Regions from separate parts of the Rhodopila sp. genome, predicted to be linked through region 1. Evidence: predicted binding sites of a transcription regulator. Region 1 holds the regulator's gene; each other region holds the start of a gene.
What was found. Region 1 encodes LexA, which represses DNA repair genes until DNA is damaged. Its sites were predicted from a motif close to TGTTCTANNTANGTTC; they were not measured.
Positions count from the first base shown of each region.

Region 1 (4,215 bases):
CATGATGCCATTCAACACTTCCCGCACATCAACCTCCCGCCGCCGCCCGCCGCGCTTGGCCGGCGGGATCATCGGTTTCACCTGCGCCCATTCTTCGTCGGTCAGGTCACACGGGTAACGCAGCTTGTCCCGCTCGTAGCGATGACGGTTCTCGGTCGTCCACATCAGCCACCTCGCGAATCGAACCCGCCGATCGAATCACAGAAGATTCAATGAATTCAACCCCCCCTGGCTAACCGACTCTAAAGACTCAAAAAGCTTCCGGACGGACACTTACTATCAGCCCGTTGCATATCGTAACAACTTGGCCGACATGATGAAGGGCCTGATTCTGTTCACCAACGTCAGGCGAGTCTAACACGGCTCGGTATCAACTTCATGGGCGGCTTGTGACCGCCCGATACCCACCCGCTCGCGCCAGCGACTTGAGACGCTTACCGCCTTCGCCCAGAATGATCTCACGTCTCAGGAGCGAAGCATGATCAGCGTCGAGGAAGCCCGCGCCCGCATATTGAATGCATTGCGCGCAGAACCTGCCGAGATCGTCGCCCTTGCCAACGCCTGGAACCGTGTCACCGCCGAGCATGTGACCGCGCGCCTGACGCAACCTCCCGCAGACGTCTCGGCGATGGACGGTTATGCGCTGCGCGCCATGGATGGCGTCATCGACGCCGATCTGCGCGTGATCGGCGCCGCGCCGGCTGGTCATCCTTTCGACGGGCAGGTTGGCCCAGGCGAAGCCATCCGCCTATTCACTGGCAGCGTTATCCCGACCGGCGCGGACGCCATCCTGCTTCAAGAAGACGCTACCCGCCAAGGCGATCGTGTCCGTGTTAACCATTCAGCGGTCGCCGGCCGGCACATCCGTCGCGCCGGGCAAGACTTCGCCGCCGGAGATGTCGTGATCCGGTCTGGGCGACGACTGACGGCGCGCGATATCGGCTTGGCCGCCGCCGCCAATTACCCATGGCTGTCAGTACACCGCCGCCCCCGCGTCGCCATCCTGGCCACCGGCGACGAGATAGCTATGCCTGGCGAGCCAATTCCACCCGGTGGTATCGTAAGCTCCAACTCTCATGCGCTCGCCGCCTTGGTCCAAGCTGCCGGCGGTGAGGCCGTAATCCTGCCGGTCGCGCGAGACCAGGAGGCCGCGATAGGTGCCGTCGCCGACACGGTCGTCGGCATGGACATGTTGGTCACCACGGGCGGAGCCTCGGTGGGCGACCACGACCTGGTTATCGCGGCGCTGCAGGCTCGAGGGATGACGCTTGATTTCTGGCAAATTGCCATGCGTCCTGGCAAACCGCTCCTGTTCGGCCAACTCGGCGTCACCCCTGTTCTCGGTCTGCCAGGTAACCCGGTTTCCGCCTTGGTCTGCGCGATCTTGTTCCTGCTGCCGGCGCTGGCCCGATTGTCCGGTTTGTCTGACGCATCACCACCGGTTTCCTCGGCATTCCTCGGCACGCCAGTAAAGCAGAATGATCGGCGCGCGGACCATCTACGGGCAACGTTGCGAATCGATGAAAACGGCCGTTTCGTCGTTACCCCCTTCCCGGTGCAGGATTCGGCGATGCTTCGACGGCTGGCGAATGCCGACGCGCTTGTCTTGCGTGCCCCAAACGACCCCGCCCTGCCGGAAGGCGCAGAGGTCCGCATAATCCGACTCGATTCGCTCGGTTTGTGAGGCTATAGCTTCAAGAAACCCCGCTTAGATACTGGGATGTGCAAAATTATCCACAGTTTCGCTTGACGACAGCAATGGAACCAACATAGAACGGCTTCCAGGGTTGCCGGTTTGTTCCGGCGGTTACGCAAGGAAGTCCGCAATGTTGACGCGCAAGCAATACGAACTGCTGGTCTACATCGATCGCCATCTGAAGCAGACCGGTTTTTCTCCAAGTTTCGAAGAGATGAAGGACGCTCTGAAGCTCAAGTCGAAATCGGGCATCCACCGGCTGATCTCGGCGTTGGAGGAACGGGGATATCTCGCCCGTCGGCATCATCGTGCTCGTGCCCTGGACGTGCTGCGTCTGCCGGACAACATGCTGTCACGCGAAACCCCGGCGTCCTCGCCCACGGAAAGCGATATGCCGCCCGCCTTTAAGCCAAATGTCATCCGAGGCGATTTCACCCAGCGTCTCTCTGGGGTTCGCACCGCGAACGATGCAGGTGCGATCCAGTTGCCGATGCACGGCCGCATCGCCGCCGGCCTGCCGATCGAGGCACTCCGCGATACCACCAGTTACATCGAGGTACCGCTTGCCCTCCTTGGCCCAGGCGAACATTACGGTCTCGAGGTTGCAGGCGACTCTATGGTTGAGGCCGGGATCCTGGACGGCGACACCGTCATCATTCGCAAGGGTGATACCGCCGAAAACGGGCAAATCGTCGTGGCACTTGTCGACGACAATGAGGTCACGCTGAAACGACTGCGCCGCCGCGGCAATTCAATCGCGCTCGAGCCATGCAATGTCAGGCACGAGACCCGCATCTTTCCCGCTGACCAGGTCAAGGTGCAGGGCCGGATCGTCGCGCTGATGCGGACATATTAAAGCCCAATGTTTAGCTCGACAGTGCCCCAGATTTTCGCGGCCGCGGGCCCGCAAAGTCTGGGCGACCTGCCAAGTCTTGATCACCGTGCGGCTGAAGCTCGTCACGACACTTCTAATCGAGGCTTTGCCAGCGGTTGATCCTGCTGCCATCCCGTCACCCCAGCACCATAAGCGCATCCACCGCCGTAATCCGAGCTCCCGCGCAAATAACCGGGTTCACATCCAGTTCCACAATCGAATCGCGATGATCCGCCGCTAGACGGGATACATCGCTGATGACCTGGGCCAACCGCTTCATATCCACCGCAGGCATGCCTCGAAAACCTTCCAGCAACTTCACGCCCTTGAGTTGCTGCAGCAGATTAGCGGCCTCAAACGGTGTTACCGGAGCCGGCGACAAAGCGGTGTCTCGCAGCACCTCGACCAGAATGCCGCCGAGCCCGACAACGATCATCGGTCCGAATAAAGCATCGTTACGAGCCCCCACAACGATCTCGATCCCCTGCGGCACCAAGGGCTGCACCAGCACCCCGTGGATCAGCGGCGGTGGCGAGACCTTTGCCGCGTTCGCCATCACTGCCGCATAACCCTCCCGCACCTCGTCAGAATCGCGCAGGTTCAGCCGGATCACCCCCGCCTCGGTTTTGTGCAGCAGGTCCGGAGACTCGACCTTCAGCACCACCGGATAACCGAGCGCCGCCGCCGCGTTCACTGCGTCTTCAATCGATGTCGCTAGCCGCTCGCCGACGACGGGCACACCATAAAACCCCAAGACCACCTTCGCCTCGCGCTCCGTAAGGGTCCGCCCATCAGCAGCCGCAAGCAATTCCCTGGCCCGAACCAGCGTTTCAGCCGACGTTGAGGCGACAGTTTGGGCACCAGCCATGCGCTTATCGGCACGCCATTGCCAAGCGGCCAATGCGGCGAAACACGCGCTCATCGACCGGAACAGCGCAACCTTGTTGCACTGATTGGCCTCCACGACGCCCGGTCCATCCTGCCATTCCGTCTGCCACGCAACGCAGGCCATCTTGCCGTGCTGCTCGGCCAACGCGCTGTAGGTCTGCGGCCGTTTCGCCGACGGCGCATAGCCATAGGTCAAAGGCGAAACCAGAACGCCGTATTGCGGGTCGCTCAGCAGAGCGTTCGCGCAAACGCCAAGCGATTCCGGGTCGGCCAGGATTTGCGCGGTGACGTCGCAGGGGTTGCGTGATGACCCAAACTCAGGGATGCGTGACTCCAGAATCGCCCGCACGTCGGCACACGGTTGCGGCAGCGGCACGCCGTGCTGCTCAGCGCGATCAGCCGCCATGATCGCGGCCCCGCCCGAGGCTGCGACGATCGCCGCGCCCGATGCTGTCGGCGCCGGCGCCTTGGCAAAGAACGCAGCCGTTTCCATCAACGCCTCGAAGTCGTCCACCACGACCGCGCCCGCGCGCTTGAAGACGGCTCGATAGGACGCATTCGAACCAGCCAGTGATCCGGTATGCGACATGGCGGCCTGCGCACCTTGCTCGCCGGTCGCCATCTTGAATATCACCAACGGCTTGTCGGCCGCCCACGCATTGTCCGCCGCGAGCAACAGCCGGTCCGGCGTCGCCATGCCCTCGAACACGCAGGCGATCGATCCGCAGGCCGGATCGGTCGCCAGGTAGTTGACGAA
Region 1 covers NZ_OZ255846.1:3,626,935-3,631,149, reverse strand. Annotated here, with positions in the region: partial or broken gene ACQY4T_RS17785 (IS5 family transposase) at 1-72, opposite strand, end outside; gene ACQY4T_RS17780 (molybdopterin molybdotransferase MoeA) at 479-1,684, shown strand; gene lexA (transcriptional repressor LexA) at 1,827-2,552, shown strand; gene ACQY4T_RS17770 (acetate--CoA ligase family protein) at 2,707-4,215, opposite strand, start outside.

Region 2 (4,215 bases), 1.4 Mb from region 1:
TTCGGCGGCCAGCTTGCGGGGCAGGTCGTGGGCGCAGCGGCCAAGGCCGACGCAGAAATGGCTGACTATGGGTGCCAGGCGGTCCGTGGTGTGGCGGGCGCCGGCATTGACCTCGGCCAGGCGTGAAGCGGCGTCGCGTGCCTGAGCGGCGATGCGCGGCCAGTCCAGGTCGGGCAATTTGCCGTCGCGCAGCACGAAGCGGCCGCCGACCATGACGTCGCGAACTGCGGCGCCGTCCTCGCCGTTGACCAACTGGTTGATGGCGTCGTTCAACGGCACGAGGTTGACGTGATCGAGGTCGAGGAACACCAGGTCGGCCTTGTAGCCGACGGCGATCCGGCCGATCCGGTCAGCCATGCCGAGCACCGCGGCGCTGCCCTCGGTTGCCATCTGGAGCGCTTCGGGGGCGGCGATCCAGTCTTCGGGCGGGCGGTCGAACACGCGCGAGACGAAGGCGGCCAGCCTTGTCGCCTCGAACATGTTCTGGTTGTCCGAGGACGACGAGCCGTCGGTGCCGACGCCGACCGTCACGCCGCCGGCAATGGTTCGGCGGATGTCGGCGATGCCGTTGCCCAGCCGCAGGTTGGACCCGGGGTTGTGCGCCAACGCGCAGCCATGCCGGGCGAGCAGTTCGATCTCGGCGTCGTCGATCCAGATCGCGTGGGCGGCACTGAAGCCGGGGCCCAGCAGGCGCATGCGGTGCAGGTGGGCGGTCAGGGTGGTGCCGTAGCGTTTCAGCGCGCCGGTGCGCTGGACCGCCGATTCGGCCAGATGGGTGTGCACCGGCAGGCCGAACTCGGCGGCGAGATCGCGGCAGCCGGCGAGGAAATCGTCGGAACAGTGCAGCGGGATGGTGGGTGCGATGCCCAGGCGGATGCGGTCGGCGGGATGGCGCCAGGTGCGGGCGGCTTCGCGGATCGGCGCCAGGGTCGCGTCGGGCGAGGCGGCGCGCATCGCCTCGGCCAGCGATCGCAGTTCGGGGGGGAAGGCGTCAAGCAGCCCGGGGATCGCCTGGTAGAATGTGCGGTCGGCGATCATCGGGGCGATCACCGCGCGCATCCCGACATCGGCGTAGGCTTGGGCTACATCGTTCAGGGCCTCGACGCTTGGCACAGGCAACATTGCCGACAGATCGTAGCAGGCGGTGCAGCCTTTGCGGATCATCTCGACCGCCGAGATCACGGTGGAGAGGTAGCGGTCCTGGCCGGTGCGGGCGCCGTTGATCCAGGGTCCGGCGTTAAGCAGCAGCTCCAGCGACCAGCGGTCGCCGACGCCCTTGGCCAGGCCGCCGTGGCCGTGGGTGTGGGCGTTGACCAGGCCGGGGATGATCAGCCGTCCGGTGGCGTCGATTTGCCGCGGGGACTGCGCGGTTCCGGCTGGTTCGATCGCCTCGATGCTGTCGCCTGAGACGACGATGTCGGCGGGGCGGGCGGCGGTGTCGCCGTAGGCGAGCACCAAGGCGCCGTGGATGACAATGCGATCGTTCGGCATCTTGCGGGGCTCCGATGGGTCGGGCGCAGCCTGACGCGGTCGGGCGGACTGTTCAACGGCAGCTTATTGTCCGCGTCCGCCGCGAGGGTGGCGAACGTCGAAGGGACCGTTGTCTTGGCTCCGCTTGAAGCAGGACGAACTTTGGCACCGGCGCACTAGCCCCGGCGCTGATCCAAGCCACATTGATATCCAGGTGGGTTAAAACACTTCCAACCTCGGCCAGGGCGTGGCATATCGGGAACATCCGCAGAACAACCGTGGGCGCACTTCGAAAACAGGTTTTGGGGACAACAGGATTTATGGCCGGCTCCATCCACGTGCGCGGCGCGCGGGAACACAATCTGAAAAACGTCGACGTGGTCATTCCGCGCGACTCGCTGACGGTGATTACCGGTCTGTCCGGGTCGGGCAAGTCATCATTGGCGTTCGACACGATCTATGCCGAGGGGCAGCGACGCTACGTCGAGTCGTTGTCGGCCTATGCGCGGCAGTTCCTCGAACTGATGGGCAAGCCTGATGTCGACAGCATCGACGGGCTGTCGCCGGCGATTTCGATCGAGCAGAAGACGACGTCGAAGAACCCTCGCTCGACGGTCGGGACAGTGACCGAGATCCATGACTATATGCGCCTGCTCTGGGCTCGGGTGGGGGTGCCGTATTCCCCGGCGACCGGGCTGCCGATCGAGGCGCAGACGGTTTCGCAGATGGTGGACCGGGTCACCGCGATGGCGGAAGGCACGCGTTTGCTGCTGCTGGCCCCGGTGGTGCGCGATCGCAAGGGCGAGTATCGCAAGGAAATGGCCGAGTTGCAGCGGCGCGGGTTCACTCGGGTGAAGGTGGACGGCACGCTGTACGAGATCGCCGAGGTGCCGGCGCTGAACCGCAAGACCAAGCACGACATCGAGGCGGTGGTGGACCGCCTGGTGGTGCGCGAGGGTATCGCGTCGCGGCTAGCGGATAGTTTCGAGACCGCGTTGGCGATGTCGGATGGGATCGTGCATGCGGAAAACCCGGATTCGGGGGAGCGCACGGTGTTTTCCTCGCGCTTCGCTTGTCCGGTGAGCGGTTTTTCCATCGAGGAGATCGAGCCTCGGCTGTTCAGCTTCAATTCTCCGCACGGTGCCTGTCCGGCTTGCGACGGGCTGGGGGTCGAGAGCTTTTTCGACCCCGAGCTGGTGGTTCCCGATGACCGAGCCGGGTTGGCTGATGGGGCGATCGCGCCTTGGGCGGGGTCGCAGTCGCCCTACTATGACCAGACGCTGCAGAGCATCGCGCGGCATTACAAGCAGACCACCAAGACGCCCTGGCACGACCTGCCAGCGGATGTGCGGCACGCCATCCTGTTCGGCACCGGAGATGCGCCGATCGCCTTCACCTACAAGGACGGCGTGCGCAGTTACACGGTGACCAAGCCGTTCGAGGGTGTGCTGCGCAACCTGCAGCGCCGCTGGCAGGAGACAGACAGCGTCTGGGTACGCGAGGAGATGGCGCGCTACCAGGCGGAGAAACCTTGCGTGGTGTGCAATGGCGCTCGGCTGAAGCCGGAGGCGCTGTCGGTCCGGGTGGCCGGCAAGAACATCGCCGAGGCGTCAGATCTGTCGATCCGCGCGGCGCTGGATTGGTTCGGCGCGGTGTTGCCGCAACTGACCGCTCAGCGGCAGGAGATCGCCGGGCGGATCTTGCGGGAGATCGTCGATCGGCTGCGGTTCCTGGTCGATGTCGGACTGGATTACCTGACTTTGTCGCGTGGGTCGGCGACGTTGTCGGGTGGCGAGTCGCAGCGGATCCGGCTGGCCAGTCAGATCGGATCCGGTCTGACCGGGGTGTTGTATGTGCTGGACGAACCCTCGATCGGGCTGCATCAGCGCGACAATGAACGGCTGCTGGGAACGTTGCGGCGGCTGCGCGACCTGGGCAACACCGTGCTGGTGGTGGAGCACGACGAGGACGCGATCCGAGCGGCGGACCATTTGATCGACATGGGACCGGCGGCGGGGATCAATGGCGGGCACGTCATTGCCGAGGGCACGCCGGCGGAGGTCTCGGCGAACCTGAAATCGTTGACCGGGGACTATCTGTCGGGCCGGCGTCAGATCGGGGTGCCGGCGATGCGCCGGCCGATGCAGAAGGACCGGGTGCTGCGGGTTGTTGGCGCGCGTGGCAACAACCTGAAGGCGACCTCGGCGAATTTTCCGCTGGGCACGTTCACCTGCGTTACCGGGGTTTCCGGCGGCGGCAAATCGACGCTGGTGGTGGATACGCTGTACAAGGCGGCGGCGCGGCGGTTGATGAGCGCGGGCCTGGTGCCAGCGGCGCACGACCGGATCGAGGGGCTGGACCAGCTCGACAAGATCATTGACATCGACCAGTCGCCGATCGGGCGGACGCCGCGATCGAACCCGGCGACCTACACCGACCTGTTCGCGCCGATCCGCGACTGGTTTGCCGAACTGCCGGAAGCGCGCGCCAGGGGTTATAAGCCGGGCCGGTTCAGCTTCAACGTCAAGGGCGGCCGCTGCGAGGCGTGTCAGGGCGATGGGCTGCTGAAGATCGAGATGCACTTCCTGCCCGACGTCTATGTCACCTGCGATACGTGCAAGGGCAAACGCTATAATCGCGAAACGTTGGAGATAAAGTTCCGCGACAAGTCGATCGCCGAGGTGCTGGCGATGACGGTGGACGAGGCGGTGCCCTATTTCAGCGCTCAGCCGCGGATCCATGACC
Region 2 covers NZ_OZ255846.1:4,986,730-4,990,944, reverse strand. Annotated here, with positions in the region: gene ACQY4T_RS24030 (amidohydrolase family protein) at 1-1,491, opposite strand, end outside; gene uvrA (excinuclease ABC subunit UvrA) at 1,791-4,215, shown strand, end outside.
Region 2: a site for LexA is predicted at 1,730-1,745, ahead of uvrA (excinuclease ABC subunit UvrA). Genes of this name have one in related genera too.

Region 3 (4,215 bases), 730 kb from region 1:
GAGCCTTGATGTTCCAGTCGCTGGGCGACGGCATCCTGGATGCCGCGGTGCCGTGCCGGGGTGAGCAGGGCAGGCCGCGGGAGGCGGCTCGTGATGCCCAGATTGCCCGCTACAAGCAGGCGATCAGCCGAACGGTCGATACGCTGGAGGCGGATCCGCCGCACAAACACATCGATATCGGATCGATTACGGTCGCCTGCGCGCTTGGGTATCTGGACTTTCGTTTTGCTTCCGACGAATGGCGCAATGGGCATGCGAAGTTGTCCGCCTGGCATGAGGCGTTCGCCCAGAACCACGGCATGGCGCAGACCGCGCCGGCGTGATTGGCTTACGGCAAGGACTGGTCCGCGGAGTTTCGGATCATCTGATCGGTTCGGCCGCCCGCTTCGGCGATCAATTGCGTGATGAGCGAAGCCTCGGGAAGGTCGCGCCAGAACTGCTTGGGCATGTGCCTTTGCAACAGCCGAGCGTTCGACCGCGCCGGGTTGAAGATGGCGGCGTAATAGCGTCGCCACCAGTCCTCCACCGCGTCTTTCGACGATGCGTCCTCGCGTCGCAATCCGGGTGCGAAGCGCTCGGAGTGGCGGTCCCAGTGCAGCGTCAGATCCGGCGTCAGAATGGAAAACCGCATGTTGGTGAAGCGGTCGATGAAGAAGGCCGAGGTGCGGCGCAGGATACGGTGCCGCGGCTGATACCACGCGATATACAATTCGTCGTCGCTTTCCCGCACCATGCGAAACCGGAGGAACGCCGTCATCCGGTGCTGATCGTGCTTGACCGCGTCCGCCATCCGCGCAAGCCGATGCATCAGCGGATCGGCAACCTGGTGCATCAGCGCCGATTCGCCGCGATCCAGACGCCACAACGCCTGATACAGCAGGGACCAGCGCTGGTCGTCGCGATGGCAGATGACGGCCGACGCAAGCGTAATAAAGGAGCGCGGGACGGCGGCGACCCGTTCGCCCTGGGGCAGTGCCTGCTGAAACAACGATTGCGTCGGCCCGTTGCTCCATGCGACGTCGGCGGGTGCGGCTCCGGCGGCCAGAAGCTGCCGCGCGATGGTGCGGAATTCGTCCAGATCGTCGGGGCGCTGAATGATCGCGGGGTAGATCATCCGAACAGCGAAAGCTGTGCCGGCCGTGCCGCCATGATCGCGGGCAGCCCGGCCCGGTCGAGCAGCCGTAGCGGTCGGTGGTCGGCGGTCACGACGAAGGGGAGCAGGCGCTGGACCGAGCCGGCAAGTCGCTTCAGGTCGGCCAAGCGCAATCGACAGTGGGCTCTAGCGCTGATCAGTCGTCCGACTGAGCGGACACCCAGCCCTGGGATCCGCAGCAGCATCTCCCGATCCGCGGTGTTGACGTCAATCGGGAAACGGTCGCGGTTGCGCAACGCCCATGCGAGTTTCGGGTCGATGTCCTGGTCCAGCATGTTGTCACTGGTTCCGGCCAGTATTTCGGCTGCGGAATATCCGTAGAACCGCATGAGCCAATCGGCCTGGTACAGCCGATGTTCGCGTTCCAGCGGTGCCGCGCGGGCAGGCAGCGCCTGGCTGGCATCGGGAATCGGGGAGAATGCGGAATAGTAGATACGTTTCAAACGATACTTGACGTACAGGCTGTTGGCCGCGGTCAGGACAACGGCGTCGCTGCTGTTGTCGGCGCCGACGATGATCTGGGTGGTTTGGCCCGCCGGCGAAAATCGCGGGGCCCTTGGCTCCATCTTGGCATCGGCGATTTGGTGGCTGAGATCGTTCATCGTGCGGTGGATCGACGGCGCCTGCTTTTCCGGTGCGAAGCGCCGCAGAGCGTCGGTGGTCGGCATCTCGAGATTGATCGACAGCCGATCCGCATAAAGCCCGGCCTGTCGGATCAGGTCGGCGCTGGCGTCCGGGATGGTCTTGAGGTGAATGTAGCCCCGGAACGAATGTGTCTCGCGCAGGGTTCGAGCGACACGGACCAGACTTTCCATGGTATAATCCGAGGAACGAATTATCCCGGACGAGAGAAACAGGCCTTCGATGTAATTACGCTGATAGAACGCAAGCGTCAGGTTGACGACCTCGCCTACGGTGAAGCGGGTCCGCCGCACGTTCGAGGATCGTCGGTTGATGCAATACGCGCAGTCATACACACAGGCGTTGGTCAGCAAAATCTTGAGCAACGAAACACACCGCCCATCAGGCGTATAGGAATGGCAGATACCGTTTCCAGTGCTCGATCCCATACCCGCGCCGTCGCGAGAGTTTCGCTTCGGCGCGGCCGACGACGCGCAAGAGGCGTCGTATTTCGCCGCGTCGGCCAGGATGGCTAGCTTGTCCATGACTGGAAGCGCCGAAGCCAGAGAATGGGAGGTCGTCATGTTCTTGTTATGTTCGAAATTGGCGGGATCGTCAAGCGGCGTTCTTAAGGCAAATGGATTCCTTTTCAGGTGACGCGTCGAAATTTGCCGCTCGTATGCGTGCGGAAATAGGACTGGGGCCTGTCCTCGAGGTTAATGGCAATTCCGTAGCGTAAGTAGGTCGCCTAATTTTCTGGCGGCGCAAATGTTCTGGCGGCAAAGAGTGAACCGGGCCGGGCTCGGGGGAGGACCCAGGTGCCGGAGAGGACACCGGTTTAAACGCACAATCTATGGATCAGGCCCAGGCACTATCGACCAGCCGGCCTTCTCGACCAGCCGGCCTTCTCGAGGGGAATGTAGGACAGCGCGCCACATGGCATCCTCACCACCCACCGTTGCAGATGTCAGGATCGCGTCGTCATCGTCTTGGTGAATTTTGAGAGAGCGGTCAGCGTAATCGCGTATTCGTTGGAGGACGCGCTGCTTCATCCTGCTGCGCGGCGAGGATGGCGCTGGTGATTTGCTTTTCGTATCCGACATTGCGCCGCTTCCCGATTACAGGCTGGAACGCCGGCCTGGTATGAACGTTGCAAGGTTTAGCCCGCCCCTCAACCTGCTTGCACGGATGTCGAATGTCGCAAATTTCGGCCGGTTCCTGCGAAGGCTCGACAGCCAATCGCCCGTTGCCGTTGTTGCAAGATCGGAATTTCCTGCTGTTCTTCTCCGCCTTCAGCGTTTCGACGCTGGGAACGGCGACGATCCCGGTCGCCATCACGTTCGCGCTCCTCAGCGCGGGGTACCCAGCTTCCGCCGTGGGACTGGTGATCGGCGCACAGACCGCGCCGATCGTGCTCCTCATGCTGGCTGGTGGAGTTGTCGGGGATCGATGGGCGCGGCGGCACCTGATGATTGCTGCTGATCTTCTCCGGTGCTGCACACAATCCACGCTCGCTGCGTTACTGTCCGTCGGGCATCCAAGCCTTCCTGTTCTTCTCAGTCTTGCGGCCTGTGGCGGGGTCGGGACAGCCTTCTACGGACCGGCGGAGAGCGGCGTTCTTCCGCAACTCGCGGGTATGGATCGGCTGAAACGTGCGAACAGCGTTCTGAGCCTTTCAGCCTCGCTGATGGCGATCATCGGCCCTGCGCTCGGTGGCGTCCTGGTTGGCTTTGGCGGAGCCTCAGTTGCAATCGGGCTAGACGCCGCATCTTACGCGGTTAGTGCGACTTGTATTTCACTGGTCCGCATCGCGCATCAAAGCGAAGCGCGCCGATCGTCATTGCTGGACGACCTCAAGTTCGGCTGGAGCGAGTTCAACCGCCATCGCTGGCTGCAACTCGTCACCATTCAGCAGGGCGTGCTCAATTTGCTCGCGTTCGCGCCGTTTTTTGTCCTGGGACCGTTGCTATTTGCTTCCGTCCATAATGGAGCCCGGACGTGGGGATTTATTGCATCGGCGACCGGAGTGGGCGGCATTGTGGGTGGCCTGCTGGTCTTACGCGTTCATGCTCCAAGGCCGATCCTGGTTGTCCAGCTTGCGATCGCGTTGCTGGCTACGCCGCTCATACTTCTGGCGCTTCACGCGTCAGTGATGCTGCTTATTTTCGGAAGCGGCGTGTTCGGCGTCGCCCTGGCGGTCGTCAACATCCTCGTCCAGACGTCTTTACAGGAGAGCATACCCAACGCCGTGTTGTCCCGTGTCACTTCAATTTATAGTCTTGCTGCCATGGGCCTTGGCCCGATCGGCTTTGCGATGTCAGGCTATGCTGCACAGTTCTTCGGAGCGGAAAAAGTACTCTGCGTCGGGGCCGGGACACTCCTGGTTAGTGTTGCTCTGGTTCTCCCATCATCCAGCGTCCGGCGCTTTGGACGTTACCCAT
Region 3 covers NZ_OZ255846.1:4,353,310-4,357,524, reverse strand. Annotated here, with positions in the region: gene ACQY4T_RS21100 (glutathione S-transferase N-terminal domain-containing protein) at 1-323, shown strand, start outside; gene ACQY4T_RS21095 (TIGR03915 family putative DNA repair protein) at 329-1,114, opposite strand; gene ACQY4T_RS21090 (putative DNA modification/repair radical SAM protein) at 1,111-2,319, opposite strand; gene ACQY4T_RS21085 (MFS transporter) at 2,970-4,215, shown strand, end outside.
Region 3: a site for LexA is predicted at 2,358-2,373, ahead of ACQY4T_RS21090 (putative DNA modification/repair radical SAM protein). Genes of this name have one in related genera too.